One region of the Sphingomonas sp. ID0503 genome, then DNA from elsewhere that is predicted to be linked to it. Evidence: predicted binding sites of a transcription regulator. Region 1 holds the regulator's gene; the other holds the start of a gene.

What was found. Region 1 encodes LexA, which represses DNA repair genes until DNA is damaged. Its sites were predicted from a motif close to GTTCCNCNCTTGTTCT; they were not measured.
Positions count from the first base shown of each region.
Region 2: a site for LexA is predicted at 14,614-14,629, ahead of ACM608_RS03320 (three-Cys-motif partner protein TcmP). Genes of this name have one in related genera too.

Region 1 covers NZ_JBLZUR010000002.1:1,817,356-1,833,137, forward strand. The annotation lists gene ACM608_RS09815 (acetyl-CoA carboxylase biotin carboxylase subunit) at 1-900, shown strand, start outside; gene ACM608_RS09820 (hypothetical protein) at 966-1,268, shown strand; gene ACM608_RS09825 (nuclear transport factor 2 family protein) at 1,355-1,855, opposite strand; gene ACM608_RS09830 (anthranilate synthase component II) at 1,964-2,557, shown strand; gene trpD (anthranilate phosphoribosyltransferase) at 2,554-3,555, shown strand; gene trpC (indole-3-glycerol phosphate synthase TrpC) at 3,552-4,334, shown strand; gene lexA (transcriptional repressor LexA) at 4,418-5,104, shown strand; partial or broken gene ACM608_RS09850 (ComEC/Rec2 family competence protein) at 5,637-7,358, opposite strand; gene gltX (glutamate--tRNA ligase) at 7,273-8,697, shown strand; gene ACM608_RS09860 (citrate synthase) at 8,725-10,008, shown strand; gene ACM608_RS09865 (sensor histidine kinase) at 10,005-11,027, opposite strand; gene ACM608_RS09870 (hypothetical protein) at 11,024-12,007, opposite strand; gene ACM608_RS09875 (hypothetical protein) at 12,048-13,325, opposite strand; gene ACM608_RS09880 (hypothetical protein) at 13,324-15,621, shown strand.
Region 2 covers NZ_JBLZUR010000002.1:475,659-491,440, reverse strand. The annotation lists gene ACM608_RS03380 (DUF2493 domain-containing protein) at 118-1,071, opposite strand; gene ACM608_RS03375 (hypothetical protein) at 1,374-1,796, opposite strand; gene ACM608_RS03370 (ArdC family protein) at 1,808-2,749, opposite strand; gene ACM608_RS03365 (ParB/RepB/Spo0J family partition protein) at 2,905-4,893, opposite strand; gene ACM608_RS03360 (SMODS domain-containing nucleotidyltransferase) at 5,143-6,462, shown strand; gene ACM608_RS03355 (SLATT domain-containing protein) at 6,455-7,039, shown strand; gene ACM608_RS03350 (RES family NAD+ phosphorylase) at 7,041-7,763, opposite strand; gene ACM608_RS03345 (MbcA/ParS/Xre antitoxin family protein) at 7,760-8,173, opposite strand; gene ACM608_RS03340 (strawberry notch-like NTP hydrolase domain-containing protein) at 8,193-12,467, opposite strand; gene ACM608_RS03335 (DUF7146 domain-containing protein) at 12,555-13,445, opposite strand; gene ACM608_RS03330 (lytic transglycosylase domain-containing protein) at 13,572-14,228, shown strand; gene ACM608_RS03325 (DUF5818 domain-containing protein) at 14,273-14,452, shown strand; gene ACM608_RS03320 (three-Cys-motif partner protein TcmP) at 14,667-15,782, shown strand.

The DNA of each region.
Region 1 (15,782 bases):
CCGCCGGCCGAAAGTGACGACGTGCGCGTCGATGACGGCGTCTACGAAGGCTCCGAAATCTCGATGTTCTACGATCCGATGATCGCCAAGCTTGTCACCTATGGCGAGACGCGCGAGGAGGCGATCGATCGCCAGATCGACGCACTCGACCGGTTCGAGATCGATGGTATCGGCCACAACATCGACTTCCTCTCCGCGCTGATGCAGCATCCGCGCTTCCGATCCGGCAACATTACCACCGGCTTTATCGCCGAGGAGTATCCCGAGGGCTTCCAGGGTGCCCCGGCAGGCGAAGGCCTAACCGCGAAGCTTTCCGCCATCGCCGGCATCGTCGCCACGGCGGAGGCGGCGCGCGCCGCCCAGATCGAGGGTCGCCTGAACGGTCCGACACCGCCGCCTGCTGACTGGGTAGCGAAGCTGGACGGTGCCGAGCACAAGGTCTCGATCAGCGGCGGCGCGGTGGAAGTCGACGGCACCGTGCTGGAGATCCACGCCGCCTATGTTCCCGGGCAGCGCCTGATCGAGGCGGTGATCGACAACGAGCCGCTCTCCGTTCGCATCCAGAAGACGCGCCTCGGCTTCAAGCTGACGGCGCGGGGTGCCACGCATGACCTGCGGCTGATGCGCCCGCATGTCGCGGAACTCTCGCATCACATGATCGAGAAGATCCCGCCGGATCTGTCGCGTTTCCTGCTCTGCCCGATGCCGGGCCTGGTCACCCAGATCCACGTCGCGGCGGGCGACACGGTACAGGCGGGTCAGCCGCTGGCGGTGGTCGAAGCGATGAAGATGGAGAACATCCTTCGCGCCGAGAAGACCGGCACCGTCAAGGAAGTGGTGGCCAAGCCGGGTGAGAGCCTGGCGGTGGACGCCGTCATCCTGGAATTCGAACAAGCGTGAAATTGCCTGCTGCACTGCAACAATAGGGTTGCGGTGCGCGTTGGGGTCGGCGAAAGGCTGACCTTATGGAAAGCAGCAAGCTCGTTCTGGAAGCCATCGCGCGGCGCAAGTGCCTCGACGCGACCTACAACCGCATGGATGTGAAGCTGGCACCCCACATCCTCTACACGCGCCATGACGAACTCTATGTGGACGCCGTAACGGTCGAGCGCGAGGGCAATCCTCCGCGCGAAATCAAGGTCGGCACGTTCAAGCTGGCGGGGCTCTCCATCCGCGGCGTGGACGAGCGCTCGTTCGAGCCGCAGCCGGTCTTCAACCCTGCGGACGAGAAGTACGAGGGTGTCACGCTTTTTTCGGTCACCGCCTGACAGCGTTGACGGGCCGGAGCAACGGCGGAGAAAGCTGGTTGCTTGCTCCCCGTCCTTCGACTTAGCTCAGGACAGTCGTTGCCTAGTTAACTCCCGCACCCTTCCGTGCGGCTCGACCAGGCGAGGTTCAGCACCTTCCATCGACCGTCGGCGCGCACCAGGCTGAAATGGTCCGCCCCGCAATGGTGCAACTTCCCGTCGATCGCGAAGGTGTAGAAGCCCCAGACCATCGCCACGTCCCCGTCGATCTCGACCGCCGGGTTTGGCATCCGCTCCTCATATCGCTGCGGCCCCGGCTTCAGCCCAGCCGCCCACTCCGCCCAACTGCGCGTCACGGCCTTGCCCGAGGCATCGACGCTGGTGACGTTGCCGCGCATATCCACTTGGGCGAGCGCGGCCTGGCCGTCCCGTGCCGCCAGCGCCGCGAACACGGCGTTGACCGGTGCCAGCACGGCGGCTTCCTCGCTCGCTGGTGGTGGCACGGGCTCGCCCGGCGGCAGCTTGTCCGGTGAGGCGATGGCGAGGAGGGTAGCGAGCAGCATCATCAACTCCTGAACGTCGTCATGCTGACGAAGGTCAGCATCCATTCGCGCTCACTCGCCTCTTAGACAAATCGCCGGATAGATCCCAGCCTGCGCTGGGATGACGAACAAGATACGGATGACGTGAGGACGAGCGCTCGCTAAGACCCGGCCATGATCCTGGTCATCGACAATTACGACAGCTTCACCTGGAACCTCGTGCATTACCTGCGCGAGCTTGGTGCCGAGGTGGAAGTGGTGCGGAACGACGAAATCGGTGTCGGCCAGGCGATGTCCTCAGGTGCTGCCGGCTTCCTGATTTCCCCCGGCCCCTGCACGCCGAACGAGGCGGGGATCAGCCTCGACCTTGTCGCCGCCTGCGCGGAGCAGCGCCGCCCGCTCTTCGGCGTGTGCCTTGGCCATCAGGCGATCGGCCAGCACTTCGGCGGACGCGTCGTGCGCGCGGCCCAGCTGATGCACGGCAAGACCTGCCCGGTCGAACATGATGGCACGGGGGTCTTCAAGGGCCTGCCCACGCCGTTTACTGCCACCCGCTATCACTCGCTGATCGTGGCGGAGGAAGATCTGCCTCCGTCGCTCCTCGTCAACGCGCGCGCGCCGGACCGCACCGTGATGGGCTTCCGCCATGCAAGCCTGCCGATCCACGGCGTCCAGTTCCACCCGGAAAGCATCGCCACCGAACATGGTCACGACCTGATCGCCAACTTCCTGCGTGAGGCGGGCGTGAAGGTGCTGGAGCGGGCGTGACCACGATCACCCTCCTTCCCGACCCGTCATCGCCACTCGACGGTGCGACGGCGGAGGCGGCGTTTGCCGACATCCTCGACGGCAAGGTCGAGGCGGAGGTGATCGCGCCCTTCCTCGTCACCATGGCGGAGCGCGACGAGACCAGCATCGAGATCGCCGCCGCCGCGCGCGCGCTGCGCGCCCGCATGATCCGCGCGGCCGCTCCCGCCAACGCAATCGACGTCTGCGGCACCGGCGGTGACGGCGCGCACAGCCTCAACATCTCGACGGCGGTGGCGCTGGTCGTCGCGGCCTGCGGCGTACCGGTCGCCAAGCACGGCAACCGCGCCGCCTCCTCAAAGGCCGGGGCTGCGGACACGCTGGAGGCGCTCGGTCTCGATCTCGATCGCGCCGCAGAGACGGCGGAGGAGAGCCTGGCCGACCTCGGCATCGCCTTCTTCTTCGCGCAGAAGTACCACCCGGCGCTCGGTCGCCTTGCGACGGTCCGCAAGGCAATCGGGCGGCGGACGATCCTCAACCTGCTCGGTCCGCTCTGCAATCCCGCAGGGGTGCGCCGCCAGTTGATTGGGGTGGCTCGGGTCGATTACCTCGAAACGATGGCCGAGGCACTCGAGCTGCTCGGCAGCGATGCCGCGATGGTGGTCGCGGGCGAGGAGAACCTCGACGAGTTATCGATCGCGGGGCCGAGCCGCGCCGTGACGTTGTCGGCGAACGGCCTCGCCTCCAGCAAGGTCACGCCGGAGGATGCCGGGCTGCCCGACCATCCCCTCGACGCCATCAGGGGTGGTGACGCCGCCTACAACGCCGCCGCGCTGCGCCGCTTGCTGGAGGGTGAGCTTGGGCCCTATCGCGATGCCGTGCTGCTCAATGCCGCTGCCGCTCTGAAGGTGGCCGGTGAAGTCTACGGGCTTCGCGACGGAGCCGAAGAAGCCGCCGAGGCCATCGACAAGGGGCTGGCCAAGGCGCTGCTCGACTGCTGGATCGACTTTAGCCGATGACCTCTAACCGTTTACAAGCGATCCTTCAGACCAAGTATGAAGAAGTGGCCGTGCGCAGGCCGCAGGGCCTTTCGCACTGGCCTGCTCCTTCACCGCCGCGCGGCTTCCAGCAGGCGCTACGCACGAAAGTCGAGACCCTTGGGACCGGGCTGATTGCAGAGATCAAGAAAGCATCGCCTTCTAAGGGGTTAATCCGAGGGGATTTTGACCCGCCTGCCCACGCCCGCGCTTACGAGGCCGGTGGTGCCGCCTGTCTGTCGATCCTCACCGACGAGCCGTATTTCCAGGGGAGCGCCGATTACCTGATCGCCGCGCGTGCCGCCTGCGGGCTCCCCTGCCTGCGCAAGGACTTCATGGTCGATCCGTGGCAGGTGGCGGAGGCGCGGGCCATGGGTGCGGACGCGATCCTGATCATCGTCGCGGCGCTCGACGACGGGCAGATGGCGGAGATCGAGGCGGCGGCGATCGAACTCGACATGGACGTGCTGGTCGAGGTCCACGACGCCGCCGAGATGGCGCGCGCCGCCGGCCTGCGGTCGCGCCTGATCGGCGTCAACAACCGCGACCTTCGCGACTTCACCGTCGACATCGGCCGCACCATCGATCTCGCCGCGCTTGCGCCCGAAGGCAGCCTGATCGTCGCCGAGAGCGGCCTTGGCAGCCGCGCCGATCTCGACCGGCTGGCCGAATATGGCGTGCGTGCCTGCCTGGTGGGCGAGAGCCTGATGCGGCAGGCGGATGTCCGGACCGCGACCGAGCGCCTGTTGACCGGCGACTGAGTTCGCCCCAAGCGAATGTTGTTGACAGCATCGCGGAACATTCACTACCTGTTCCACATTCGTTCCCGAGTGAGGGCACCGACATGCTGACGCGCAAGCAACACGACCTCCTCTGCTTCATCAGCGACCGTCTGGCGGAGAGCGGAGTGTCGCCTTCGTTCGAGGAGATGAAAGAGGCGCTGGACTTGAAGTCTAAATCCGGCGTGCACCGCCTGATCAGCGCGCTTGAGGAGCGCAACTTCATCCGCCGCCTGCCGAACCGCGCCCGCGCGCTGGAAATTCTTCGGCTGCCTGAGGGAGTTCCGGCGAAGAAGGCGGCACCTGCGGCCGCGAACACCAACACGCCGGTGAAGAGCGAAGTGCCGGTGACACCGCCGGTTGCGGCCAACGACGTGATCGAGATTCCGCTGCACGGGCGTATCGCGGCCGGCATGCCGATCGAGGCGCTGGAGGGGCAAAGCTCACTCTCCGTTCCCGCCGCCCTCCTGGGCCCCGGTGAGCATTACGCCCTCGAAGTTTCCGGAGATTCGATGGTGGAGGCCGGCATTCTCGACGGCGACTATGCGCTCATCCGCCGCGTCGATAGTGCGAGGGAGGGCGAGATCGTCGTCGCTCTCGTCGATGACGCCGAGGCCACGCTCAAGTATTTCCGCCGTGAGGGGCAGATGGTGCGCCTCGATCCGGCGAACCGCGCCTATGATCCGCAACGCTACGCCCCAGCGCAGGTGCGGATCCAGGGCCGGCTGGCCGGGCTGTTGCGGCGGTATTGAGCCGGACCGCGCGCCAGGGGTGATCGTCGCGCGGCAGACGTGCTGCCGTTACGCGGACACGGTCGAAGTCTATGGCCAGGCCGCCGGTCTCCGCGAGGAGCGTTCGGTCGGCCTTAATCCATCTTGGGCGGCAGCTGCGCGGCAGTCGCCGGTCGCTAACGGCAATGTCGGCCATCGCGCAGGCTCGATTGGTTTGGCGGATCGGCGCGAACTGGTCGCTGCGGCTCGCCAGGACCGTCCAGCTTCGCCCACCCCGCGCGACGCGCGCCATGCAGAAGTCGCGGGTGCAGCGGGCGTTGGGGAGCATTTCGAGATCGAGAAGGGCTTCGTCGCTGCCGGCAATTTCGGCGAGCGTGTCGCGGGTGTAGTCTCGGGCACGGGGCCGAAGCAGGGCGAAGCGTCCATCGGATGTCCGCAGCGCCAAGTGCTGACCGTCACCCGTGACGAGGAGGTCCGGCGCAGGAGTCATGAGAGCCATTGCTACTCCGATCAGCGCCGGTGCCAGGCCCCATAGGCGCAGGCGTGTGCGCCACAGCGCAAGCCACAGCCCGCCCGCCACCATCAGAGCGAAAGCGGCAGGCGGCATCGACGGGAGAGCGGCGACCGCGCCCGGTGCGTCGCCGGCGGCACGGGCGATGGCGAGCAGCGCCTCGATTGCCAATCCGGTCGCCCACCATAACGGCGCGCCGAGGCCGATGATGTCGAGCAGCAGCGCCACCGCCTCCAGAGGCATGATGACGAAGGTGCTGAGGGGGATGGCGACGATGTTCGCGAAAGCGCCGTAGAGGCCAGCCTTATGGAAGTGGAACAAAGCGATCGGGGCGAGCGCCGCTTCGATGAGGAGACCGGTGGCGATCAGTCCGCCGAGCGCGCGCAGGAGCCGCCATCCCCTACCCTCTTCCCGGCGCGCGAGCAGGCGGCGGGTGAGCGGGAGTTCGTGGAGCGCCACGATCGCGGTCGCGGCGGTGAAGCTCATCTGGAAACTGGGACCGGCCAGCGCCTCCGGCCAGAAGACGAGAACGAGCAGCGCGCCCGTCGCCACCAGCCGCAGGGTGATCGCCTGCCGCCCAAGCGCAAGGCCGCCGAGGACGAGGAGTGCGGCGATGCACGACCGGACTGTCGGCACCTCGCCGCCGCTGAGCAGCGTGTAGCCGATCGCGGCGACGGCCCCCGCTCCGCCCGCAATGAGCGGCAGCGGCCAGTGCAGCGCAAGACGTGGGCTAAGCGCGAGGAGACGCATCGTCAGCAGGATCGCCGCGCCGACAACGGCGGTGACATGCAGACCGCTGATTGACAGAAGGTGCGCGAGACCGCTGCGCCGCATCGCCTCGGCATCCGCGTCCGCAATCGCGCCTTCGTCTCCGGTCACGAAGGCGGTAGCGATGCCGCCGGGCGAGCCGGGCAGTTGCGCCTCGATGTGGCGGGAAAGCTGCGCCCGCCATTGCGGCAGGCGGGAAAGGCCGAATGGCGGCTCACCCTTTGCCGTGATCGTAACAGGGGCAAAGGCCCGACCGGTCGCGCCGATGCCGTCGAACCAGGCAACGCGGGCGAAGTCATATGCGCCCGGCAGAACCGGCTCACCTGGCGGCATCAGGCGGGCGCGGAGCGACAATGTATCGCCGATGCTAAGGCCGGCAGGCACATCCTCCTCTGCCACATTCACACGGGCGCGGGCGGGTGGACCGCCCGCCGTGAGCGGTGTGGCGATCGTCAGGCGAATGAGGCCGCGTGCCGGCAGGCCTTCGACGCGCTCGACCGGACCGGACAGCGTCACGACACGGGGACGATCGAGGCGCGGAGCGGCGACCCGCTCCGCCTTGGCCCAAATCGCGAGGCAGCCCAGAACGGCCGCGAGTGCGCCTATGAGGATAGCGCGCGAGAAGCGGCCACCATGGCCCGAAGCACCGGCGGCTACGCCGATCGCGCCTGCGATGGCGAGGAACCCGATCCAGCCGTCCTGTGTCGGAACCGCGAACCAGGCCGCGATGCCTGCGCCAAAAGCGACCGGTAGCCAAAGCGGCAGATGGTCCCGCTCCGCCTCCAACACGGCTTCAATCCGCGCGTCGGCCCGTACCGGCGACGTGGTTTGAAGCAGGCGGAGGGCTATGCTAGGGGCCGTGCCGATTTCCTGGGCCTTCGGATGATTTCGGGGCCGATCCTTGGAGAATATGCGCTTGAGCGCAAGCACCCCGGCAGCGGCGGCCACCCCGGTCGTCACGCGCTTCGCCCCCTCCCCCACCGGCTTCCTGCACATCGGGGGCGCGCGCACCGCCCTGTTCAACTGGCTCTACGCCCGGCACACCGGCGGCAAGTTCCTGCTTCGCATTGAGGACACCGATCGCGCCCGCTCCACCCAGCCGGCGATCGACGCGATCCTGGACGGGATGCGCTGGCTTGGCCTCGACTGGGATGGGGACGCTGTGTTCCAGTTCGCCCGCGCCGATCGTCATGCCGAGGTGGCGCGCAATCTGCTGGCGCGGGGCCATGCCTATAAGTGCTTCGCCACCGCCGAGGAACTGGAGGTGATGCGCGCCGAGCAAAAAGCCAAGGGCCTGCCGCTCCGCTATGACGGCCGCTGGCGCGACCGCGATCCTTCCGAGGGTGGTGACGCCCCCTTCGTCGTCCGCCTGAAGGCACCGCGCGAGGGCGAGGTGACCATCGAGGATCGCGTGCAGGGTCCGGTAACGGTGCGAAATGCCGAGCTGGACGACATGGTCCTCCTCCGCTCCGACGGCACGCCCACCTATATGCTGGCGGTGGTGGTAGACGACCACGACATGGGCGTCACCCATGTCATCCGCGGCGACGACCACCTCAACAACGCCTTCCGTCAGTTGGCGCTGATCCGCGCGATGGGCTGGCCGGAGCCGGTCTATGCGCACGTCCCGCTGATCCACGGTGCGGACGGGGCGAAGCTGTCGAAACGACACGGTGCTTTGGGCGTCGAAGCGTATCGCGACATGGGCCTGTTGCCCGAGGCGCTGTGCAACTACCTGCTCCGTCTCGGCTGGGGGCATGGCGACGAGGAGGTGATCTCCCGCGACCGGGCGATCGCGCTCTTCGATCTCAACGGCATCGGGCGATCGCCTTCCAGGTTTGACGTGAAGAAGATCGAGAACTTGAACGGTATCTACATTCGCGATGCGGATGACGGCAGGTTGGCCGATCTGGTCCTGCCCCTCGTTCAGGCCGCGACCGGACGCGATGTGGATGCCGAATTGCTGCGCCGCGCCATGCCGGTGCTGAAGGTCCGCGCCAAGGACCTGAATGAGCTGGCGGTGGGTGCAAGCTTCCTGTTTCGAACGCGACCGATCGACATAGAGGACAAGGCGGCGGCTCTGCTGGAGGGCGGTGCGGCAGAGCTTCTGCTGCAATTGCGTGACGCACTTGACGGCGTGACCGAGTGGGCCGAAGGACCGATCGACGCTGCGGTGCGGGGTGTCGCGGAGTCGGCGGGGGTGGGACTTGGCAAGGTGGCGCAGCCGCTCAGGGCGGCGCTGACCGGGAGGACCACCTCGCCGGGTATTTTCGACGTGCTGGTGCTGCTCGGTCGCGACGAGAGCCTGGCAAGACTGAACGACCGGCTGGCCTGACCGGCCGGCATCTTTGGAGACCATCATATGGGCGGAAGCGCGAAGATCGAGATCGAAGGCCAGGGCGGCGAATACCCGATCCTGAACGGCACCATCGGGCCGGAGGTCGTCGACATCCGAAAGCTTTACGGCGCGACCGACCGCTTCACCTATGATCCGGGCTTCACCTCGACCGCGAGCTGCCGGTCCAAGATCACCTATATCGATGGCGATGCCGGCGTCCTCCTCCACCGCGGTTATCCGATCGATCAGCTGGCCGAGAAGTCGAGCTTCATGGAGGTCGCCTACCTTCTGCTGAACGGTGACCTGCCGAGCGCCGAGGGGCTGAAGGACTTCACCTACACCATCACCCGCCACACGATGGTCCACGAGCAACTGGCGACCTTCTACCGTGGCTTCCGGCGTGATGCGCACCCGATGGCGATCATGTGCGGTGTGGTTGGCGCGCTTTCCGCCTTCTACCATGACTCCACGGACATCGACGACCCCGAGCAGCGCAAGATCGCCAGCCACCGGCTGATCGCCAAGATCCCGACGATCGCGGCGATGGCGTACAAGTACTCGGTCGGTCAGCCTTTCCTCTATCCGAAGAACGACCTGTCTTACACCGGCAACTTCCTGCGCATGACCTTCGGCGTGCCCGCGGAAGAGTATGAGGTCGATCCCGTGATCGAGTCCGCGATGGACAAGATCTTCATCCTCCATGCCGATCATGAGCAGAACGCGTCCACCTCGACCGTGCGCCTTGCCGGCTCGTCCGGCGCGAACCCGTTCGCCTGCATGGCGGCGGGCATCGCCTGCCTCTGGGGCCCGGCGCATGGCGGTGCCAACGAGGCGGCGCTCAACATGCTGCGTGAGATCGGCACGCCGGATCGTATCCCGGAGTACATCGCACGCGCCAAGAACAAGGACGATCCGTTCCGCCTGATGGGCTTCGGCCACCGCGTCTACAAGAACTTCGATCCGCGCGCGAAGGTGCTGTCGAAGGCAGCGACCGAGGTGCTTGACAAGCTGGGCATCAGCGATCCGGTGCTCGACACCGCACGCGAGCTGGAGCGGATTGCACTCGAGGACGACTACTTCATCGAGAAGAAGCTCTACCCGAACGTGGACTTCTACTCGGGGGTGATCCTGTCGGCGATCGGCTTCCCGACCACTATGTTCACCGTGCTTTTCGCCCTTGCCCGCACCGCCGGCTGGGTTGCGCAGTGGAACGAGATGATCACCGACCCCGAGCAGAAGATCGGCCGTCCGCGCCAGCTTTATGTCGGGTCCGAGCAGCGCGACTACGTACCGGTAGACCAGCGCTAGGAAAGCGTCGCCCGCTGCGGCACGGCCAGGACGAAGCGGGCGCCCCCTCGATGTGCGGTATCGACCACTAGGTCGCCCGCCATCGATCGGGCGAGCCGCCGCGCGATGTACAGGCCCAGGCCTACACCGTCGCGCGTCTGTCCGCCGATGCGCACGAAGCGCTCGAAAATGCGCTCGCTCTCCTCGATCGGAACGCCAGGCCCTTCGTCCTCGACAGTAACGACACCATAGCCATCCACGTCGAAACAGCGGATCGACACGCAGGATCCCGGTGGCGCATGGCCAATCGCGTTGGTGATGAGGTTGATCAGGATCTGGCGTGAGCGCCGCGGCTCTCCCAAGGCAGCGACGACGAACCCGCCCTCCGGCCGGTCCACCGTGACCTGCCGTGCTTGTGCCTCCGCCTCCAGCCAGAGGGCCGCCGATCGGGCGACCTCGGCAAGATCGAACGGGACCGGATCGAACGCCTCGGTCGCCTCCGACAGGCTGTTAATGTCGAGAAGCAGCGCCAGGAGATGGCCGGCGGCCGAGAGGATATCGGTCGCATACTCCCGATAGGCCCCGCCGCCGTCCTTGTCGGTCAGGGTCGCCAGCCGGCGCGCATCGTCCAGGACACCCTCAATCACAGCGCGCAACGCCTGTTCGACCTCGTTCGACCCCACGCCGCTCTCTCCCGCCGGAGCGAGCGCCGCGATCAGCCGATCGGCAGCGATTGTGTCGGCGGACCGGTCGGCATCGGCGGCCTCGAGTTCAGTGAGGCTAAGGGCGATACCGTGGTCCGAAGGCTCGGCGCCCGCGAGAGCCGCGATGTCTTCGTCTCCCGCCGCGAAGCGCACCCGTCTGTCGATAGGGATTCCCGCTTCGCGCGCCTGCTCGGCAAGCACGGCAAGCGGTGGAAGGGCGAGCGTACCGGAGGGCTGGCCGGCCGCACGGCGATTAGCGGCGTTCAGAAACCCGTCGGCCGATGACAGCCGGCCGGCCAGATCGACCCGCCCGCGTACCGTCGCGGCTCCGCTCATGCCTCACCCAACATCGCGGCGCGGCTGCCGCCGTCGCTGATCGTCCGGCGCCGATGGGCCACCGTGCGCATGGCGTGACGCTCATCGCTGAGGTCGAAGGCGGCGAGCGCCTGGAGCGCCGTCGCTTCACTCACGGTAAAAAGCATCTGCGCGGCCGCCTCACGCGGTAGCCCGGCCGCACGGAGCAACGTCGCGAGCGCCTGGCCATCGCGGTCGAGAATATCGGCAAGGACGGTGCGATAGGGCAGGTCGAGCTTGACGCTTAGAACCGCTGCCGCGATCTCGACATCGCCGCGCACCACGAGGTCGCACAAGGCAGTCTCAAAATGCTCCTGCCGCGCGACCGCCGTACCGATACGCACCGCCGCCGCGTCGATCGACCCGGCCCTTTCGAATGCTGCACAGGCGACCGTGACGGCGCGGGCGAGATGCGCATCCGCGACATCGTCAGCGGCCAGTTCGACGGCAGAAGCCACCGACCAGACCAGCCGCTGCCGTACGTCGGCGTCGAGATCCGCCGCGAGCAGACGGGCCGATCCGCCGTGATCCGCACGCCTGATGAGGCAGGTGTGGAAAGCGGCAATGTCGCGCGGTTCGATCGATCGCAACGCGGGCGGCAGTCGCTTCGCCCACTCAGCGGGCGGCATGGTCGCGAAGCGCAAGCCGTCCGCGCGAAGCAGCAGAGCGCTGGCGAGACCGCGATCCGACATGAAGCTCGCTCGCTCCAGCAGCGCATGGACGCGAACGAGCTGTTCCTCATCAACGGCAGGGAGGCCCAGAACGTGGTGCAACACCGTGGCGATCTCTCGCACCAGGCCGGTGATCATCGCCGACATCGTCGCCCGTTCCGCATCGCTCAGCCGATGTTCGGGCGGTGACAACACCTCCCGAAGCACCTGATCGACGCGCGAATCGGCTCCCTCGCGCGCGAGTGAGAATGACAGGCGTCCCCCCCGCCCGCTTTCCCGATGGGAATTCATGGAGGGATGATAGACGGCCCGGGCGGCAACCCGCTAGTCGCTATTCACCACGTTGTGGCCTCAGCAGCATCTGTTGTGTCCAAAGCAGGGACAGACCGGCATAGGCAGCGCCAAATGCGAGGCCGATCACAGGCAAGCCGGCGGCGGCGAACGGCAGCGCCACGAGCGGCAGAGCGTCCCGATCGGCTATCCAGCGCGAAGGCTGCGCGGTCGGCCCGCGCGTCAGACGCAGGATCATCGTCTGCGCCGCCACGCCCCGCATCGCCACGACCAGTGCGGCCGCCAGCGCCCAAGTTCCCCATCCCGCCCGGAGCGAGAGCGCCCATGTCAGGCCCAAGAGGGCCAGGCCGGACGCGATCCAACGTGCCATGTCAAAGAGATCGCGGGCGGGCGGTTGCCGCAACTTTAGCCGGATGATGCGTGCCGAAAGCGACGCAACTCCTCCCGCAAGGACGAGGATCAGCAGCCCGGCCCAGGCGGGCGCGGCGAGGAAGGCGGCAGCCGCGACGATGGTGAGCAGCAGCGCCGCCGCCTCGAGCACGGCCGGTGGCACACCCCGGCGGAGCAGCGCGCGTGCGGCAAGCCTTTCAGGCCAGGCATAGATGTAGCGGGCGACCCAGCTTCCGGCAGGCGCGTTGGAGGCAGCAACCAGCCTTTCTCTTACCGCTTCGGTCGAGGCTGTATCCCGCACCAGGAAGATGTGATCCCCCGCCAGCGCCGCCAGCCTTGCCGGACCGCCCTGCAAGATCCGCCGCAGCAGGGTCGAGACCAGCTCCCACTCGCCGAGCATGGCGACCGTCTCTGCCAGTTCGTCGCCGCTGCACAGCATGACGCCGCCCCAGCGGTGTTGCCCATCGATCCGTTCGAAGATTTCGTTCTCCGCCGCGTCGGGAACCACGACCACCGCCGCGCCGGGCGCGGAGATGATGCGGTCGATCACCGCCTGATCGGCGACCACCCCGTCGGCCAGTACGATCAGGCGCGCATCGGGGTGGATCCGGTCGGCGGCGTCCGCACTGGTGCGCGCGATATCCACGCGCAGGCCGTTGCGGCGCATCCTGTCGACGGCGGCTGCAAGCGCGGCCGGAATGCGCTCGGCCAGGATGACGATGTGGTCCGCGCCGGCCAGGGCGACCTGTCGCGCCTGATGCTCGATCAGCGCATCGCCCGCCAGCAGCAGGGTGGCACGCAGCCCGCCGCCCTCGTCCGCCGGCTCGCTCGCCGCGATCAGCGCGCTCAGTCCCAAGGTCTCGTCCAGCCCCCATTCGCTCGCACCCGCCCTTTCGCGGGTCGCGAAAGCTGATACATTGCCGGTCATGACATTGGGGGCAAGGCGCGTCGCGCCGCTTTATCTTGAAACGCAGATGCCGGCCGGGGAGATCGCGGTGGACGAAACGACACCAGCGGTTGCCGAGGAAGAGCTGAGCTGGATCGAACCAGCGGCGGAGCTGCCGGCCGAGCCGCGCTGGCCGGCGGGGCTGCTGATCGCGGCGGCTTTGCTGTGGATCGGCGTTTCGGCCTGGGGAACGGTGCTGGCATTGTCCGGGCGGGTGGCATCGGTGCCGGTCATCGTCAGCTGGATTTCGGTGGGCTGTGGCCCGCTTGCGCTCCTCGGCATCGGATACTTGCTTTGGCGGCGATCGCCGCGCCGGGAGGTCGCGCGCTTCGGCGGCTCCGTGGCGACGATCCAGGGCGAGACCCTGCGACTGGAAAGCCTGCTCGCCCGCATCAACACGCGGATCGAGGCGCAGAGTGCGGCGATCGCCGGACAGGCCGATGCACTGGCGGCGCTCGGCGAGCGGACCGGCGGGCGGCTGGATCAGATCGGGACGCAGCTGAAGAGCGGCACCGCCGAACTCGGCCGGCAGGCGACCGCCCTGGACGAAGCGGCCGAGCGGGCGAAGACCGACATCGGTATCCTGCTTGGCGACCTTCCCGAAGCCGAGCAGCGCGTGAAGCAGATCGCAGCGGCGATCCGCGAGACGGAGGACAACGCGCAACAGGGCGCGACCCGGTTGGAGACGGCGCTCGCCCAACTGGCGCAGCGCGCCGGCGCCGCTGGCGACGCCGGCCAGAAGGGCGCGGCCGGTCTGGCCGCCGTCCTCCACGAGATCGAGGCGCTGACGCAGTCGAGCGAGGAGCGCGTCGCGGCGCATGCAGCGCGCGTCTCCGAGGCGCTGGAATTCTCGCTGCGGCAGGCGGCGGAAGCGTTCGAGCAGACCCGCGCCGGCATCGACCAGCAGAGCGCCGCGATGCTGGCGATGGTCGATCAGGGCCAGGTGGCGCTCGGTCAGGCGGGCGTGCGCGCCGCCGCCGAACTGGGCGAGCGGATCGAGGCGGTGGTGGCGCAGCTGGATACGCTGGGCGACCGGCTGGCCATCCACGATCAGGACAACAGCACCGTCTTCGCACGGATCACCCGACATCTGGTGGAGCTTGAGACACGTTATGTCGTGATCGGCGAGAGCGGACTCGCCAAGACGGGGCAGCTGGACGGGGCGCTCGCGGCGCTGCGCGGCGAAATCGAGCAGCTGACCAACTCCATGGCAGCGGGCGATCTGGCGGCAAGCGTCACGCTGAAGCGCGCAGAGACGCTCCGCCAGCAACTCGACGCCTGCCTCGACGGCATCGACATCCGCATTCCCGACGCGCTGGAGCGGGTCGAGGCACGCGCGGTGCAGAGCCAGCGTGTGGTGGACGAGGCGCTGCCCAAGGTCGAGGCGCTGATCGGCGGGGCCGATGCGGTGGCGAGCCGGCTGGCGGCCGCCGATGGCGCGCTCGACCGACAGGTTGCGACGCTCGGCGCGTATTTCGCGAAGGTCGAAGAGTGCGTGGCGGCGGCGCGCGGCAATGCCGAGGAACTGGCCGGCGCGATCGGCGAGATCGAGGGACGCACACGCGACCTGTCCGAGGGTTCAGCGGCGCGGCTGGTCGAGACAATGATCCGCGTCCGCGAGACGGCGATGCAGGCCGCGCAGCGGGCCGAAGAGGCGATTGCCGCGATCGTCCCGAAGGCGGCGGCGAGCCTGGGTGACGCCAGCCGCAGCGCGATCGAAGGGGCGATCGCGGCCGAGGTCGAGGGCAAGGTAGCGCGGATCGGCGAGGCCGGCGCGCGTGCGGTCGAGGTGATCGAGCAGTCGAATGCGGACCTGCTGCGGCAGTTGAAGGTCATGGTTGATACGACCAGCGCGATCGAGGTGCGGCTGGAGGAGAGCCGCAAGCGACTGGCGAAGAGTGACGCCGACAGCTTCGGCCGGCGCATGGCGCTGCTGATCGAGGCGCTGAAATCGACGGCGATCGACGTAACGGCGGTGCTTTCCACCGAGGTCTCGGACACCGCCTGGGAGGCGTATCTGAAGGGCGATCGCGGCGTATTCGCGCGACGCGCGGTGCGGCTGATCGATGGCGGCGCGGTCAAGCAGATCGGCCAGCTCTACGAAGCCGATTACGCGTTCCGCGATCAGGTGAACCGCTACATCCACGATTTCGAGGCGATGCTCCGCGACGTGCTGGCGAATCGCGACGGAACCCCGCTCGGCGTGACGCTGCTGTCGTCGGATGCGGGCAAATTGTACGTCGCGCTGGCGCAGGGGATCGAGCGTCTGCGGGGGTGATCCGGCGTCCGAATTGGGCGCGGAAGTTTGCCAAGTTTGCGCTACGTAACGCTCGGAATCGGGTCCCGAACGTGCGAATGGCTCGCAATGCGTTGGTCGACGGCATCCCGAAGGTGACAGGAACTGTGGACTGAGTGGCGGCCTGCTTCATCCGCGATGAT
Region 2 (15,782 bases), 1.3 Mb from region 1:
TCCAGTGATGGGGTCGGACGGACCATCCGCCTGCCTCCATCCACGCAGGCGCACGCCTCTCCTCTGTCCCGGCAACGCCAGCGCCAATCCGGCGCTGGCGCAAAGGCCGATCGGCCATCAACCGGGCGAAGGGAGATGCGCCTTGGGGCTGGTGCCGAGCGGACCGCGGCGATCGACGACCGTGATCCGCCGGGCCTTGGCCTCGATCACCAGGCGTTCGAGGACGCCATTGCCAGGGAAGGCAACGACATAGCGCGGGTCGAGCGAGAGCATCCGCTCGTTGCGCTTAAAGCCGGCACGGGCTCCGAGCCGCATGTCGAGTGAGAAGCTGATTTGCGGGACGCTGCGCCGTTCGGCCCACGACGATGCCAGGCGGTCGACGCCCTTGGTATCGCCACCGTGGACGAGAACCATGTCGGGAACCCGGTCATGCACCTTGTCCAGGGTCGCCCAGACATTGTTGGCAAATGTGAGTGCGTCCTGCTCGCTGGGATGGCGCGTGCGGCCACCGGCAAAGATAACAGGCGTGCCTTCGGGCATTGCGGCGCGGCGTTTGGCTTCGGAACGGGCACGGACGAAGTCACGGCCTTCGACGAGCGCGGAAGTGAGCATAACGCTGTGATTGAAGCGCGAACTCGATACGGGTTTCCAGGACGAGCCGAATTCGTTGAGATAGAGAGTGGCCGCCACTTCGCGCATTTCCTCAAGGGCGAGCATGGCCCCTTCGGCGCATTGCGCACGCTCGACCTGGGTCTCGAGTTCGTGCGTGTGAATCTCGGATCCATCGGCTGTGGCAATGAGCGCGCGGACTTCGTCGGTTGCGCGGTCCACGGTAGCCGATTTGCGGGTCGCGGAACGGTGGAAGATGTTGACGAAGGCCCAGCCGAGGTCCTCGGCGTCGGCCTCGAGCGCAGTCCCGGAAACCATGGCAAAAAGATCGGACCAGATCGCTTCAAGGGTCTGGACGACAGCTTCGCGAACCGGGAAATCGTTGGTGGAAACGGGGGCAGGTCCGATCGAGAAGCCGGAAAGATCGAGCCCGGCGAGTTGGTCGGTAAATGATGCGTGCATGGGTGTTGTCCTCCTGACTGGCGTGAGGCTGACGCACCCGCTCATGGCTGCGCCGGCGAGAGCCCGTCAGGGCCAGCTTGAGGCAGGATCCGCACCCGACAGGGGAAACCCGCTTGGGCAGGCTGGCGCGGGCAGGCCCATGGCCCAAAGGGCCGGGCCAACACGGGCCTGCGCAAGCCGGGTTGCGGAGACTGACGGCTGGCCCAGGGCCTCTCTCGCATGGCTACAGGCCATGGGCGTCGAGACAGGTTCGCCAGAAGGGACAAAGCCAGCGAGCTCAGCACGACCTGCGACTTTCGCGCTCAGCTTACCCGCTTTGCATAGACGCCCTCACCGTTCGACATGTGCCCGAGGCAATCATAATCGCCGAACAGGGCGTCGAAGCGGGCGGCGATCTGGGACAGCCAGCGCTGCGCCCGGGGAGACCTGGCCGTGCGCCAATCGGCGTCCCAATAGGCGCCATCGTCTCGTTCGGCGATCCACACCGCGACGAGGCCACCGTATACGGACACTCCGAAATCGGCATAGGCATTGCGCATGAGAACGCGGTCCTCACGGCCTCGCCAGCCGTCGTGTGCGACCAAGGAAGGAAAGGCTTTGCCTGCCCGCTCGCGCAGGTCCTCGCGAAGCCACTCATATTCGAATTCCCAGTCGTCATCGTTCTCGACATTGAGCACCGTGAATGCGACGATTGCCCCGCTGGGATAGCTGACCGATCGGCCCATGACATCCTCCTTCAGGCGGCAAGCGCGGCGTCGCGAGACGCTTCGTCGCTGTCATCGGCAGTGATCCGCCCACCGAGCTTGAGCAGAAGGCTTGAAGCTTCCTCGGCTTTGGCGGCGGCGGTGAGGATGGCGCGATCATCTTGTTTAAGGAGCGTGAGCCAGTGCTCGATGTAGCTCGCGTGGCTATCGAGATGGGCAACCGGAAGACCAAGCTCGGCCCCGATCATGGCGCTCGATAGCTCGGCGACGAGCTCCTCGGCGGCATAGGCGGCCGAGCCGAAACGGTTCTTGAGATCGCGGTCCAGGCGGCTGGCGTGGCCGGTCCAATGCGACAGCTCGTGCGCAAGGGTCGCATAATAGTGATCGAACCCGGAGAAGAGATGCGCGGGCGGCATCGTCACGCGATCGGCCACCGGCTCATAATAGGCTTCATCGCCCTGGTGACGCAGCACTGCCGGAATGCTCGCGAAGAAAGTGTCGAGTTCGGCCTGGCGGCCTTCCGGCTCTACAACCTCCAGCGTTGCGGCGGGATGGAACCGTTCGGGAAGACCATCGACCTGATCGGCGTTGAAGACCGGATAGGCCTTCAGCACGCGGCGATGTTCGTCGGCCCTTTCCCCGGTGTCGGGGGCTTCGACCTCCTTGGTGTAGCTCTTGTAGAAGATGGCGATGGTCGACTTTTCGCCCTTGCGCACCTGCGCCCCAAGCTCCTTTGCCTGGTTGTAGGTCATCCAGAACGGTGAGCCGTAGCCGCACATGTCGGCGACCATCCAGAGCCAGAACACATTCATGCCGCGGTATGGAACGCCGCAAGCCCGCAACGGCCGCGATACCGGCACGCCGCGCCACGGCTTGATCCACGGCTTGGTCCCGGCTTCGAGACGAGCGATGATTTCCTGGGTGATACGGGTAGCGGGCGACAATCCGCCGCTTTGTCCCTTGCGATAGGCCATGTTGGATCTCCTGATGCGGCCTGCCGACAGGCTCGTCGGTCAGTGCCGGAGATCCCGGAGCCCCCTCCGCTCTCTTCCCAGAAAGGAAGCGGCCCTCCGGCATGAGCCGAAGGACCGCTTCTCGTTGGCGATTGGCCTTACCTGTCAGGAGGAGGTCAGGCGGCCACCTCGCTCGGGGGCTGATGGTCGTCATTGGCAACGCAATCCGCGTCCGAATCCTGCGGTTCGTCCCCGGCGTCGCTTGCCGACTGACCAGCGAAGCGCATGACTTCGGGCACCCAGGCAAGTGCCCGTTCGCGCACTTCGACCTCGGTGATGTATGTGCCTGCGAAGACGCGCTCGGCGCTCATCGCGAGATCCCCCTTCTTGACCGATGCGAAGCGCGAGGAGAGCTCCAGGCCGCCAACGTCAGTGAGCGCATCGAGGATCACCTGCTTCGAGACCCGGTCGAAGTAGTTCGCCGCGGTCGGCCGCCACCATTGCGCCAAGTCGATGCCGATGAGGCTGCCGAGATGATCCTGGAACGCGATGTGACGTTCGCCCACCATATTGAGACTCGCTTCGAGCGTGCGCGCGACGACAAAGCCGAGCCAGGCTGCACGGCTTTCATCGGAAAGCGCCCGGAACATCTCGAAGCGCGTCGAGGCGTCCTCGCCAGATCGCCAGGTCTCATCGAGGCCGGACCGCAGGTCAGCGAGTGACGCACTGGCCGGTGCATCCTTCGCCTCGAACCCGATAATTGGTCCTGCAGGAACGCTGCCGCGAAGCGTCGTTGCAGCACGCGATCGCCAGTCGTGGGTATCGGCATCGGCGAGCGTGAAGACCATGATGTCGAGCGCAAGTCCGGGATCCGACGCAACGTGGAGCGCGAGAATGTCGCGCCGCTGCATGGCAAGCTCGTCGACCAGGCGCTTCGATAGCGCCGCGCGACGCTTGCCCTCGCTGCCATCACCCGGGACGACTTCGACGGCATCGTCGTCATCATCGACGTGAGCTTCGCGCTCACCGTAGAAGACCGGCTGGAGCACCGGCGTGCCATCCCGCGACAGCACCAGGATCATTCCGGCTTCAGCCTTGAGTTCGGGCGCGAGTTCCGGCGGCTTTGCTCTGATATCCTGGCATTCGCGCTCGATCGCCTCGATCGTCGCCTCGGCCGCAGCGACAGCTTCCTCGGCGCTGTCTTCATCTTCGAGAATGGCCGCATGCTCGTCATAAGAGGCATCGAGCTCATCAAGCCTTGCCAGTTCTGCTTCCGTCAGCGGGGCAGGCTCTGCGGGAAGTCGAACAAGGCCCTCGACGAGATCGTGGCTCGCGTAGGGATCGAGTGTTGGCTTGACCCAGGCAAGGCCCTGTTCGACTGCGAGCGCCTTCGCTCGTTTCTCCATCTCCGCAGCAGCGAGGTTCTCGAGAAGCGCGACATCGACCCAGGACTCGCTGTCGTCATCGTCGAACAATTCGCGCTCGATCCGGCCGCCGCCGGCGATGTAGGCGTCGCGTCCAACGAGCCGGGCCCGGGGATCGCTGCCCCGGACCGTGCCGGAAAGCACCATTCGCCGGATGCTGTCTGCGCTCGGCGCATAATAGGCCGAGGAGACCTGTTCGAAGACGCGGGCCTGGATTTCCTGGTCAGACGTGGCGCCGAACGCTTTGGCGAGGTCCAGTGTGATTTCGCCCGAGGCCAGCGCCTCGAACACGACCGGAGCAAGCGTCGCGAGACGCAAGCGGCCCTCGACGAAGCGGACAGTCAGCCCGAACCGGCGCGCAACCTGGTCAGTCGATGTGCCAGCGTCGATCAGGGCAGCGAAGGCCTGCGCTTCGTCAGCAGGATTCATGGCCAAACGATGGAAGTTTTCGGCGAGGCTGGTCTCGACTGCAGTGTCGGCGCTGTCTTCGAGCACCAAGCAAGTCACCTCGTGATCCTTGGGCAGGATCTTGTCATCGGCCAGGGCGAGCATGGCGCGGCGGCGTCGCTCGCCGGCTTCGACCTCGAACTTGCCGCGTGATGCAGGACGGACGATGAGATTCTGCAACAGCCCGTGGGCAGCGATGCTCGCCTTTAATTCGGCATCGGCGGCTGGATCACCGTGACGACGCACATTGCGGGGTGACTGAACCAACTTGTTCAGCGGGAGCGATTTTATCATGGGACATACTCCTGACTGTGAGCCCGAGACGTCGACCATCGACACTCAATGGCTCAATCAGAAGCCAGCCCCCTCCCCTCTCTTGTGCCTGCAGGCGGGCTTAGAGATGCCTTCATGCCGTAACTCGATGAACTGCGCCCGTTTAGCTGGCCGCTTGACATTTGTTGGGGGTGACTTGTGCGGAACCATTGAAATGTTCCCGATTTGATCTACATGTTGTTCAGGGGATCTCAACCGGGGGTAGTCAGCTTGAGTATCGCGGACACGTTCAAGCAGTTTCTCAGCAATCTTGCAGTCGATAATGCCCAGACGATCTCGGATCGGTACGGGGAGATCACCTGCGCGCTCAACAAAAATTTCCGCGACACTGAATCCAAGACCGCGAACACACTGCAAGTCGGCTCCTATGGGCGACACACCGCCATTAAGGGTATCTCGGACCTCGACATGCTCTACATCATGCCGAAGGGTGAGTGGGATAACTACAAAGACGGCGGCCAGTCCAAGCTGTTGTCCGACGCCGCCGCCGCCATCCGCGCGCGCTACCCCAAGACGACCGTCAGGGTGGATCGGCTTGTTGTTCAGGCCGTCTATTCCAATTTTACCGTGGAGGCTCAGCCCGTATTCGAGCAGGATGACGGCAGCTTCAAATATCCCGACACCTACAACGGCGGGTCTTGGAAGATCACCAAGCCCCGTGACGAGATACAGGCTATGTCGGAATTTGTGGCGGAGAAGAACAACAACCTCCGGCGGCTCTGCAAGATGGCGCGGGCTTGGAAGAACAAGCACGGAGTGGGGATCGGCGGCCTCCTGATCGACACCCTTGCGCACAACTTCCTAAAATCAACCAGCGAGTATGACGACAAGAGCTATCTTTATTATGACTGGATGAGCCGCGATTTCTTCGCCTATCTCAAGGACTTGCCCAAGCAGGACTACTTTGCTGCGCTGGGGAGCGGCCAGCGGGTGAAGGTGAAAAAGAATTTCCAGCGCAAGGCGAAGAAGGCCCACGAGCTTTGCCTTAAGGCAATCGAGGCCGAGGGCAAGGACAACCAGAACGACAAGTGGCGCGCGGTATACGGACGGCTGTTCCCCGCTGCCGAGAAGGTGGAGAAGGCGGCGCTGACCGACCGCGCGGGCCATGCTGTCCGCATGACGGAGGAGTTCCCCGAGGATGTATTCGCCACCATCGACATTCGTAACAACATCCGTATCGACTGCCAGGTCGAACAGAACGGATTTCGCCCCGCTTCCCTGCGGGAGATGCTGAGCAATCGCACCCTGTTAATGCCGCGTAAGAAGCTCACCTTCTCCGTAGTCGAGACGGACATCCCCGGCTCCTACGGTCTGTTCTGGAAAGTGCTCAATCGGGGGCAGGAGGCTATCAACCGTGACTGCATCCGGGGCCAGATAGTCGCCGACGAGGGATACAAGAGGAACGTGGAGCATACGAAATTCAAGGGCGACCACGTTGTTGAGTGCTATGCCCTCATTAACGATGTAGTCGTGGCGACCGACCGCATCCACGTCCCTATCAGCGCGAATCAAGAGGACGAGGATGAATAGGGAGGGGCTGCTCAGGAGCATTGCTGAGACCGGCTACAACGTCGGTTTCGGGGCGAAGAAGAATTTTGCCACGCACGACGTTGTGCAGAAGGCTCCCGGCCTCATCGGCTTCCTCTCGCTCGCCGTGGGCGTCTTCGCGCTCATCTACGAACCACTGAATAGCAAGTGGATTGCCGCGACCCTTGTCGTACTCGGGATCGCGAGCCTCTACGTCACGCACTACGATCACAACAAGGTTGCCTATTGCGAGGAGGGGGAGCGGCTCACGGCCCTGTTCTATCGGCTGCGCGACCTCTACCGCGACGTGCAGGCGACGGGTGAGGACGATGACCTTGCGGTCTACCGCGAGCGCCTAGACGACCTCCAATCGGAGGTGTTCGGCTCCAACCAGTCCAAACAAATCCTCTTCAGCGACTGGTATGCCCACTACAAGTTCTTCTGGCAGCACCAGATTGAATGGATTGACGAGCAGAAGCAATTTACGTTCTGGCGCGACAAAATGCCCCTGTCCCTCTCGCTCACATTAGCTGTAGCAACGCTAACGAGTATAGCCGCTATAGTTTGTCGGCTCATTTGATTCATCCGGCCAGACTCACCACCCGAAAAACCGTCCCGGTTCCTGCGTCTCGCACCAGATCGACGCGGGTGCCGTCCCAATGGTAGTCAAGGTGGCGTCCCTGGATGGGCTCGGAAGCGCAATCGGGGTAGAATAACCCGGCGCATTCACCGCCAGGATGCCGAATGCTCGGATAGACTACGCCATTGGAACCGGCAGCCTTGAGCGTGATCGCGATGCCTTGCGAGCCCGTGTAGCTATCGGAATCGAGGGCAGGATGGTCAGTGGCATCGCCACCCCTGAGATCGTGAAGATCGGCGCCCACCGACAGGACGATCTCGCGAAACTGCGAAGTCCAACCGGGCGCTTCAGCCGTCCGGGCCATGAATCGGGCATGGTGATGGATCGTTTCGAACAGCGCCGTCTCGAAGACCCGTCCCACATAAAGGACGCCGTAGCTGCCATCGGTGAAGCGGCTTGGCCGGTCCGTGCTGACATGGGTAAACGGCGCCATCAGATAGGATGCGCCGTTTCCACCAACCCGGCGTTCGACCGGCACAAGATCGAGATTGCCGATCGTCGCCATGATCCGGGGATTGGTCTTCTGCTCGGCCGAAATCAGCAGGGGCCAGTCGGCGGGGTCGGCGAGATCCTCGAACACGTCGATCGGCGGAAAGGCGCTGCGGATGATTCTGACCGCGCCCTTCCACTCAACATGGCTGACGGGAATATCGGCGTCGGTCACCAGCCACCGCGTGTCGCATCGAGATAGCGGCGCACACGCATGATGTCGGTAAGTTCACCGCCAAGCATGACGTCGAGCGCGCTCGATCCGGCGAAGGCCGCATTGTCGGCCTTGATCCAAGCGAAGCCTCGCTGGGCTTCGGAAAAGATGATCCGCAGCGCTTTGTGAATCCCCATCAGGTTCGAGAGCCGCGCCGCGCCGTCGCGTGAGACTCGGCCCGGCCCTTCGGCCTTCCAGCGCCGATAGGAACGCACCGGCATATCGAGCAAAGTCGCGGCTTGCTCATCGGTGAGGTCCCATTTTCCGAACAGGTTCAGTACCGCGCGGAACATCGCGGCCGCCTCCTCCTGGGTGACAGGATCGGGCCGGAACGCCTGGGGCACGGTATCAACGGGTTGCAAAGCCAACATATCAAATCTCCATATGGCACTATATGGCATATATGCTGCCATTTGGCAATACTTGCTTCGTTCGCCCGGCAAGCCGAGCCAGAACCACAGCGGCACTTGCCGTCGGCACGAACAACCGCGTCTGATAGCGGATGATCTCGGTAAAGCACCCTTGCGCCTTGTACCAGTCGAGCCGCGCCGCAGACCAACCGGCGAGCTCGAGTCGCTGCGCCCCGTTGACCAGGCTGCGCTTGAGCGTGAGCGCCTCGCGGCCCTTGACCTGCATCGGCCGTCCTGCCGCGAGCACGGTATCGACGATCTGCTCGGCCGAGAACGCGTGTTCGTTCTCAAGACCAAGCGCCTGGCAGAGTTCGGGAACGCAGTGGAGCGGCACCTCGCGGCCGAGCAGCGAGCGCCCGTCGCGCGCCGAAATCCGGCTCACCCGAACATAATCGGACGGGAGCTTGTCCCACACCGGCAGCAGCAGGCCGGTCGCGAGATGCAGGCGTTCGCGCTTGTGGCTCGCGGCCGCCTCGTCGACCTCGACCTGCCAGAGGCGGTGGAACTCGGCGGGATCGACCGGCTCCCAGTTGCTCTCCTCAAGCTGCTCGGCGGTGAGATGGCCATGTTTCAAGGGCCGGACCAGTTCGAAGCGGGCAACCCGGGTTCCGTCATCAGCGAGCAGGCTGCGCGCCGGGACAAGCAGCCCGATCCGGCCTGAACGGGCATTGCGCAGAAACTGCTGGCGCTCGCCCGAAAAGCCGTAAAGCTCCTCAAGCCGTTCAAGGCGCAACGGCTTCAGCGCGCGGGCGATCTCAAGTTCGAGGAGGTGCGTCGTCGCACCCGAAAGCGCATCGGTGCGCAACAGCGTGTCGGAGAGCATATCGAAATGCTCGACTGCGATGGTCTCGACCCCGAGATCGAGCGTACCCGCCTGCCGCGCGGCATCGATCCGTGCTTCGACGAGGCCGAGGAACTCATCGAAAATGCCATTCTGCAAGCCGATCGGTAGCGCGAGGATGCGGTTGAGCCAGCGCTGGATCGAAGGGAGATCATCGACCATCGAGCCGTCGGAGCCTTCGATCCTGAGTCCGGTCAGTTCCTCGAACCGCGCGAGGGTCACGGCTTCGAGCTTGCCGATGAACAGCAGGCCGAACCAGCGGTGGAGCGCTTCCTTGGCATAGGCGCTTTCGAGATTGTCGGCGGGATCGAACAGGTTCTGTCCACCGGTCTGGCGTTGGCCGCGGGTGAGCGCACCGAGGCTGTCGAGCCGCCGGGCGATGGTCGAGATAAACCGGCGTTCGCCCCGCACATCGGTGGTGACGGGACGGAACAGCGGCGCCGAGGCCTGATTGGTGCGGTTGGTCCGGCCGAGCCCCTGGATCGCGGCATCGGCCCGCCAGCCCGGCTCGAGCAGGAAATGAACCCGCCGAGCCTGGTTCTTCGCGGCGAGGTCGGCGTGGTAGCTGCGTCCGGTGCCGCCGGCATCGGAGAAGACCAGGACCTGCTTGATTCCGTCCATGAACGCTTGGGTCTCGGCGACATTGGCGCGGGGGCTGCGTGACTGGAGTTGCTGACGCCCGTCGCGCCCGACGATCAGGCGGCGGGTACGCCCGGTAACCTCGGCGACCTGGTCGACCCCGAACCGCTCGATGATCGCGTCGAGCGCGGTAGCGATCGGCGGCAAGGCGCAGAGCTGCTCGATCATCCGGTCGCGCGCGGCGAGCGCCGAGCGGCACAGCACCGGTGCACCGTTCTCGTCGTTCATCGGCTCGGAACGCGGATTGCCGTTCTCGTCGGTGAAAACAGCCATCAGCCGCACCGGGAAGCTTTTGGTGAGGTAGTCGATCACATATTCGCGGGGGCTGAGATCGATCTCGAGCGCTTCGCGTTCGGCATCGGAAAGATCGGCAAGCCGACGATCGAGCATCGCCTCGGCGGTCGAGACGAGCTGCACTACCACGGCGTTGCCCTCGGCGAGCGCGCTGTCGATCGCTGGAAGCAGGCTCGGCAACTTCATCGAGAGCAGCAACTGCGCGAAGAAGCGCTGCTTGGTTCCTTCGAACACCGAAAGCGCAGCTGCCTTGGCCCCCGAGTTCAGCGTGTCGCCGCTGTCGGCATCGATAATCCGGGTTTCTTCGAGGGCATCGCGCAGGTTGGCATGGATGATGGCCCAGCCTTGCGCATAGGCATCGTAGACCGCGATCTGATCGGCGGTGAGGCAATGCTCGAGGATCTCGTATTCGACCCCGGCGAACGATAGTGCCCGCGCGGTGTAGAGTCCGAGGGACTTCAAATCGCGCGCGACCAGCTCCATCGCCGCGATCCCTCCATCGCGGATGTCGGCCACAAATGTCTCGCGGTTGGCAAAGGCGGTTTCCGGTCCCCACAGGCCAAGCCGGGTCGCATAGGCGAGGTTGTTGACGTCCGAGGCACCGGTTGCCGAAGCGTAGAGCACGCGGGCGCGCGGCAGCAGGTTCTGGAGGCGCACCCCGGCGATCCCCTGCTCAGAGCCCTTGACCTTGCCGCGCGATCCCTCGCCGCCCGCGGCGTTGGCCATGGCGTGAGCCTCGTCGAAGACGATCACCCCGTCGAAGTCGTCGCCCGCCCATTCGAGGATCTGCTCGAGCCGGGTCGCATCGCTGCGACCGGATCGCAGCGTCGGATAGGTGACGAACAGGATTCCCTCGCGCATCCCGACCGCCCCCCCGAGCTTCCATTGCCCGAGCGGCTGGACGTCAATCGGCAGACCACCGAGCGCCGTCCAGTCGCGGCGCGCATCTTCGAGCAGGGCTTCGTTCTTCGAAATCCAGATGTGGCGGCGCTCGCCCCTCACCCAGCGATCTAGGATGACCGAGGCGACCTGACGGCCTTTCCCAGCCCCGGTCCCGTCGCCCAGAAAGTAGCCCATGCGGTAGGCTTTGCCTTCGGCGCTCGCTTTCAAGGTACAGCCCTTGTCCTCGGGCTCGAAGCGTCCGGAGAGATCACGGGCATGAGCGCTCGCGGCATAGATCAGGGTCTCGGCCTGGGCGGCCGAGAGGATGCCTTTGGCGATGAGGTCGGAAGGGAGTTGCGGCACTGCCTCGGGCACCGGTGCGGTGATCGATCCCATGGCGACGGATTCGACAAGCGGGGTCGGGTGCGGATGCGCGCCTTCAATCGCGATCCGGCTCGGCCGGTAGGGGAGATAGTGCCCGACCTGCTCGGCGATCGGCGCGGGCGCGTCGAGCGGCTGGTAGACGAGCGGCAGGATCGATGGCGCGGCCACGACGGGCCGAACCGCAAGCGGAACCGGCTTCCTCGCTGAAGCGGCGAGGCGCAGCGGCAAGGCCGGTCTCGCTGCGATGATCGGTTCGGCCGTCCGCTCCGCCCGAGTTGGCAACATATCGAGCAGAAAGCAAAGTTCCGCAAAGTTCACAGGCTTGGCGATGATCGGACTGTCGCCACCATCGGCCTTGTCGAGCACCAGCAGCCGGGTGGTGATCGAGGTGCCCTGCTTGACGAAGCCTCGCTCGATCGCGGCGTTGAGCCGGAGCGCCACCGGACCGGCGATCCCGGCAACGAAGCGCGGCAAGTCGAACCATTCGGGCATGACCGCAACGAGGCGACCTCCGGGGAGCAGCCGCTTCCAGGCTGAGCGCAAATGCCGCGCCCCGGTGCGCCCATCGTGACCGCGCTCGATCCCGTGCGAATAGGGCGGGTTCATCAGCACCACGCTCGGACCCACGTCGGGCGCGAGCAGTTCGTCGATCAGTTCGCCATCGCACCCCGTCACGGCCGCATCTGGAAACAACAGGCTGAGGCATTCGCGGCGCAGCGGCGAGATCTCGTTGAGCGCGAGACGCCCGCCGGCCTTTGCCGCCCAGACGCCAAGCATCCCCATGCCCGCCGAGGGTTCGAGCACCAGTTCTCCGGCAGAAATCGCGCAGGCCCGGGCAGCGAGCCAGGCGAGACGCGGCGGCGTTGCAAACTGCTGCCACTCGATCTGCTCGTCGCTGCGGTTGGTCTGGGTCGGCACCAGCGCTTCGAGGCGCGTGAAAACCCGATCGGCAAGATCGGGCGACATTGCGCAGGTGAGCTCGGCTGCTTCCGCCACGAACAGCACCTGCGCCAGTTCGAGCGCGGCATTGGCATCGCGCACCGACCAGCGCCCCTCGGCATCACTGCCGCCGAAACAGTCGGCCATCACGGCGTTCAGCGCAGGGCGTGAGATCGGCTCATCGGCGCCGAGCCGGGCGGCAAGCGCTCTGGCCGCGGCGAGCGCCAGCGGTTCTTCGGCTTCGGAAAACGCGAAAGCGGGAGAAGCATGGGACATGGAAAACCTCCTGACGAGGCCATGTCCGTTCGGGGGTCCGTCCGGAGGCCTCAACAGGCCCCAAGCCCTCTTTCCTCTCTCAGAAACTCAAGCGGCCGCTCGGACCCGGCGCATCAGCACGTCGTTCCAGTCCTCATCAGGTCGTTCGGGCCGCCGGGTGACAATCCGCCGGCCTTCGCAAGCATAGGCTTCGCTGGCGCGCTCCTCGGCGTGGCGACCGCCGGCGTCGTTGTCGACGAACAGATGCAACTCGCGCACCGATTCCGGGATCGTGACCAGGCCGAACCGCTCATTGCCAAGCGTGGCCCAGCAGGGAATACCGAACAGCTGCATCGCCGAGAGCGCGGACTCGTTCCCCTCGGCAAGGCCGAGGCGGCCACCGTGCGGGTAAGCCAGGCGCACGGCACCCGAGCCGGGGCTGCCTAGCGCGCGCTTGGGCTGCGCGAATGCGGCGAGACTGTGCCTATCGGTATCGAGGAAGGTTCGGTGCAGAGCCAATATGCCCGCATCGTTGCGAACCGCTGCCACCAGAGCCGGCAAAAACCGCACCGCGCCTTTTGGCCCCAGCGGCATACGCGGATGGAAGCGCAGGTCGGATGATGCGATCGTGATCCCTCTTGCCGAAAGGTAGCGGGCGGCCGGGCTCCCCGCGAGGATCGAGGCCTCGCGCCAGAGTCTCAGGGCGTTGCGGTTCGCAACTTCCTTGCGTGGCTCCGATGCGTGTTCGCCGGCTGGACCGTCGAACAGGTCCGAGATTCGCACGCCCAGCTTGGCCATGCCCGCGATGACCGCCTCGTTGGCGCAACCGGCGAAGCAGTGAACAAGGATCGCACGCTTACCGAGCGTGATGCTGAGCGAGGGGGTGCGATCCGCATGGGCCGGACAGCAGCACATGCCGCGCGAACGCGACCAGGTACCGCCCAGTGCCTCGACGATCTTCCTGGCGCGAGCTTCGAGCGACGCGTGAACTTGGGACATGGGGCATCTCCTTCGTGACATGCCTCCACCCGCGCAGCCTCCGCTCTGCGTCGCCGACAATACATTTTCCTACATGCAATGTTCTATATATGTTCTTACCCGATTCGGCCATAGAGGAATCCGGAAATGAGACTGAGATGGGCAACGATCGCAGCGGCGGTGACGGGATGGGCGTTCGTCGTCCCGGCTCACGCGCAAATGGAGGCTGCCCCTGAGGCCACTGTACACGAGATCCGATCTGACGGCTTCCGTGTGGCCGAGGGAGCGAACGGTTTCCAACTGGTCGAACATGGGATCTGGCGACAGTCCCTGGCAGCTTCGTCCGGCGCTCCGGTTCTCGAAGCGGGCAGGACCTACCTCCCCTATCGCTATGCGAAGCCCGAAGGCACCGGCCCATCGGGCTTTCGACGGGCAAGCTACCTTCCCCATGTCTATGCAGCGGAGGCTCAATACTCGCTGCCAATTGGCCTTCTCGACGCCCTGGTATGGACGGAATCGCGGTATAACCCCCTGGCGATCAGCAAGGCTGGTGCCGCTGGCCTGGGTCAGTTGATGCCGGGGACCGCGCGCGACCTTGGCGTGCCAAATCGCTTCGATCCCGCAGCGAACCTCTTCGGCGCGGCGAAGTATCTGCGTCAGATGCTCGACAAGTTCGGGGTAGTGCATCTGGCCCTCGCCGCTTACAATGCAGGCCCTGGCGCCGTCGAGCGAGCGGGCGGTATCCCACGCAATGGCGAGACACCGGCCTATGTGCGCGATGTGCTGCGTCATTGGCGCTTCTGAACAGGGGGGTAGTGGTGAGTTCCGGTCGAATACCCGTGTCAGGAATGCTGAGCCGCGGCAGGCGCGGGATGATCCGGACCACGAAAACAGACGAGGTCTGGATTGTCGAAAGCGAGGAAGATGCCGCCGATCTCATCGGCTCGAAGGTGATCGTCGATGGCGTCGTTGCAGGGATCGATCGCCTACGCGCCGACTGGATTGGCGCGGACAGTCAGCCTTCCTGATTCTCCTGCGGCGGATATTTCGCGCCGAGTTGGAGAACCTCCCAGCATGAGCCGCTGGTGATCGAGCCGCCCCTATGAGGTGCGCTCACTTCGTTCCACCCGCCCTGCCCTACGGGGGACTGAAAGGCTTTCCCCATTCAAAAGACAATCAAATTGCCCTTGTTCGTATTTTGTTCTATGTGATCCAGAATCTCAAGTGGGGCAACGTAGAAGCATGACGAACCAGAAGTTCTTCGAAGAGCGGACTGACCAGTCTGAGGTCAAAGCCCGCATCGTGAACAAGTACTTCTCCACCTGGGCGCAGGTCGTCATGCCAACGGTAGCGAAGCGAGGCGAGAAGATCGCGTACATGGATCTCTATGCAGGCCCAGGCCGCTACAGAGACGGCGCTGCCTCTACACCCCTGCTCGTGCTGCAAACGGCCATCAATCATCCGCAGATGTCGCAGATGCTGACCTCGTATTTCAACGACGGAAAGAAAGATAACGTCTCAACACTTCAGACAGAAATCGACAAGCTGCCGGGCATCGACAAGCTCAAGCACAAGCCTGTCGTCACGTGCGGAGAGGTTGATGATGATGCCGCCACCTATTTCAACGAAACACGGCTTGTCCCGTCGTTCTCGTTCGTCGATCCTTTCGGATACAAGGGCCTGTCGTTGCGGATTGTCCAAGGTGTCATTAAAGACTGGGGCTGCGACTGTGTCTTTTTCTTCAACTACAATCGGATCAACGCGGGCATCAACAATCCCGGCGTGAAGAAGCATATGGATGCACTGTTCGGAGAGGAGCGTGCGGATGCTCTAAGGGCAAGGTTGTCCGGTTTGACGCCAGAGTTGCGAGAAGCTGCCATCCTGGAAGAGCTAGCCAACGAAATTCAGTCACTCGGAGGCAAGTATGTGCTGCCATTCACATTCCGGAACAGCGAGGGCACGCGGACCTCGCACAAGCTGATTTTCGTCTCAAAGCACTTCAAGGGCTATGAGATTATGAAGGATATCATGGCTGCGGAAAGCTCAACGCTAGACGAAGGCGTTCCGTCGCTCACCTATTCCCCGGCTGATGCCTCAATGCCGCTCTTGTTTTCTCTTGCCCAACCGATGTCGAAGCTGAAGGAAATGCTGCTGGAAGATTTTGCAGGACAGACGCTTTCGCTCACGGAAATCTATGAGCGGCACAGCGTCGGCAAGCCATACATCCGAAAGAATTATCGCGAGGCGCTAAGTGCTTTGGAGGCTGCAGACAGGGTATCGGCGTATTCGACGAAAGGGACACGTCGTAAAGGCACTTACCCCGACCATGTGAAGATCCAGTTCAAGGAAGGGGGCTGA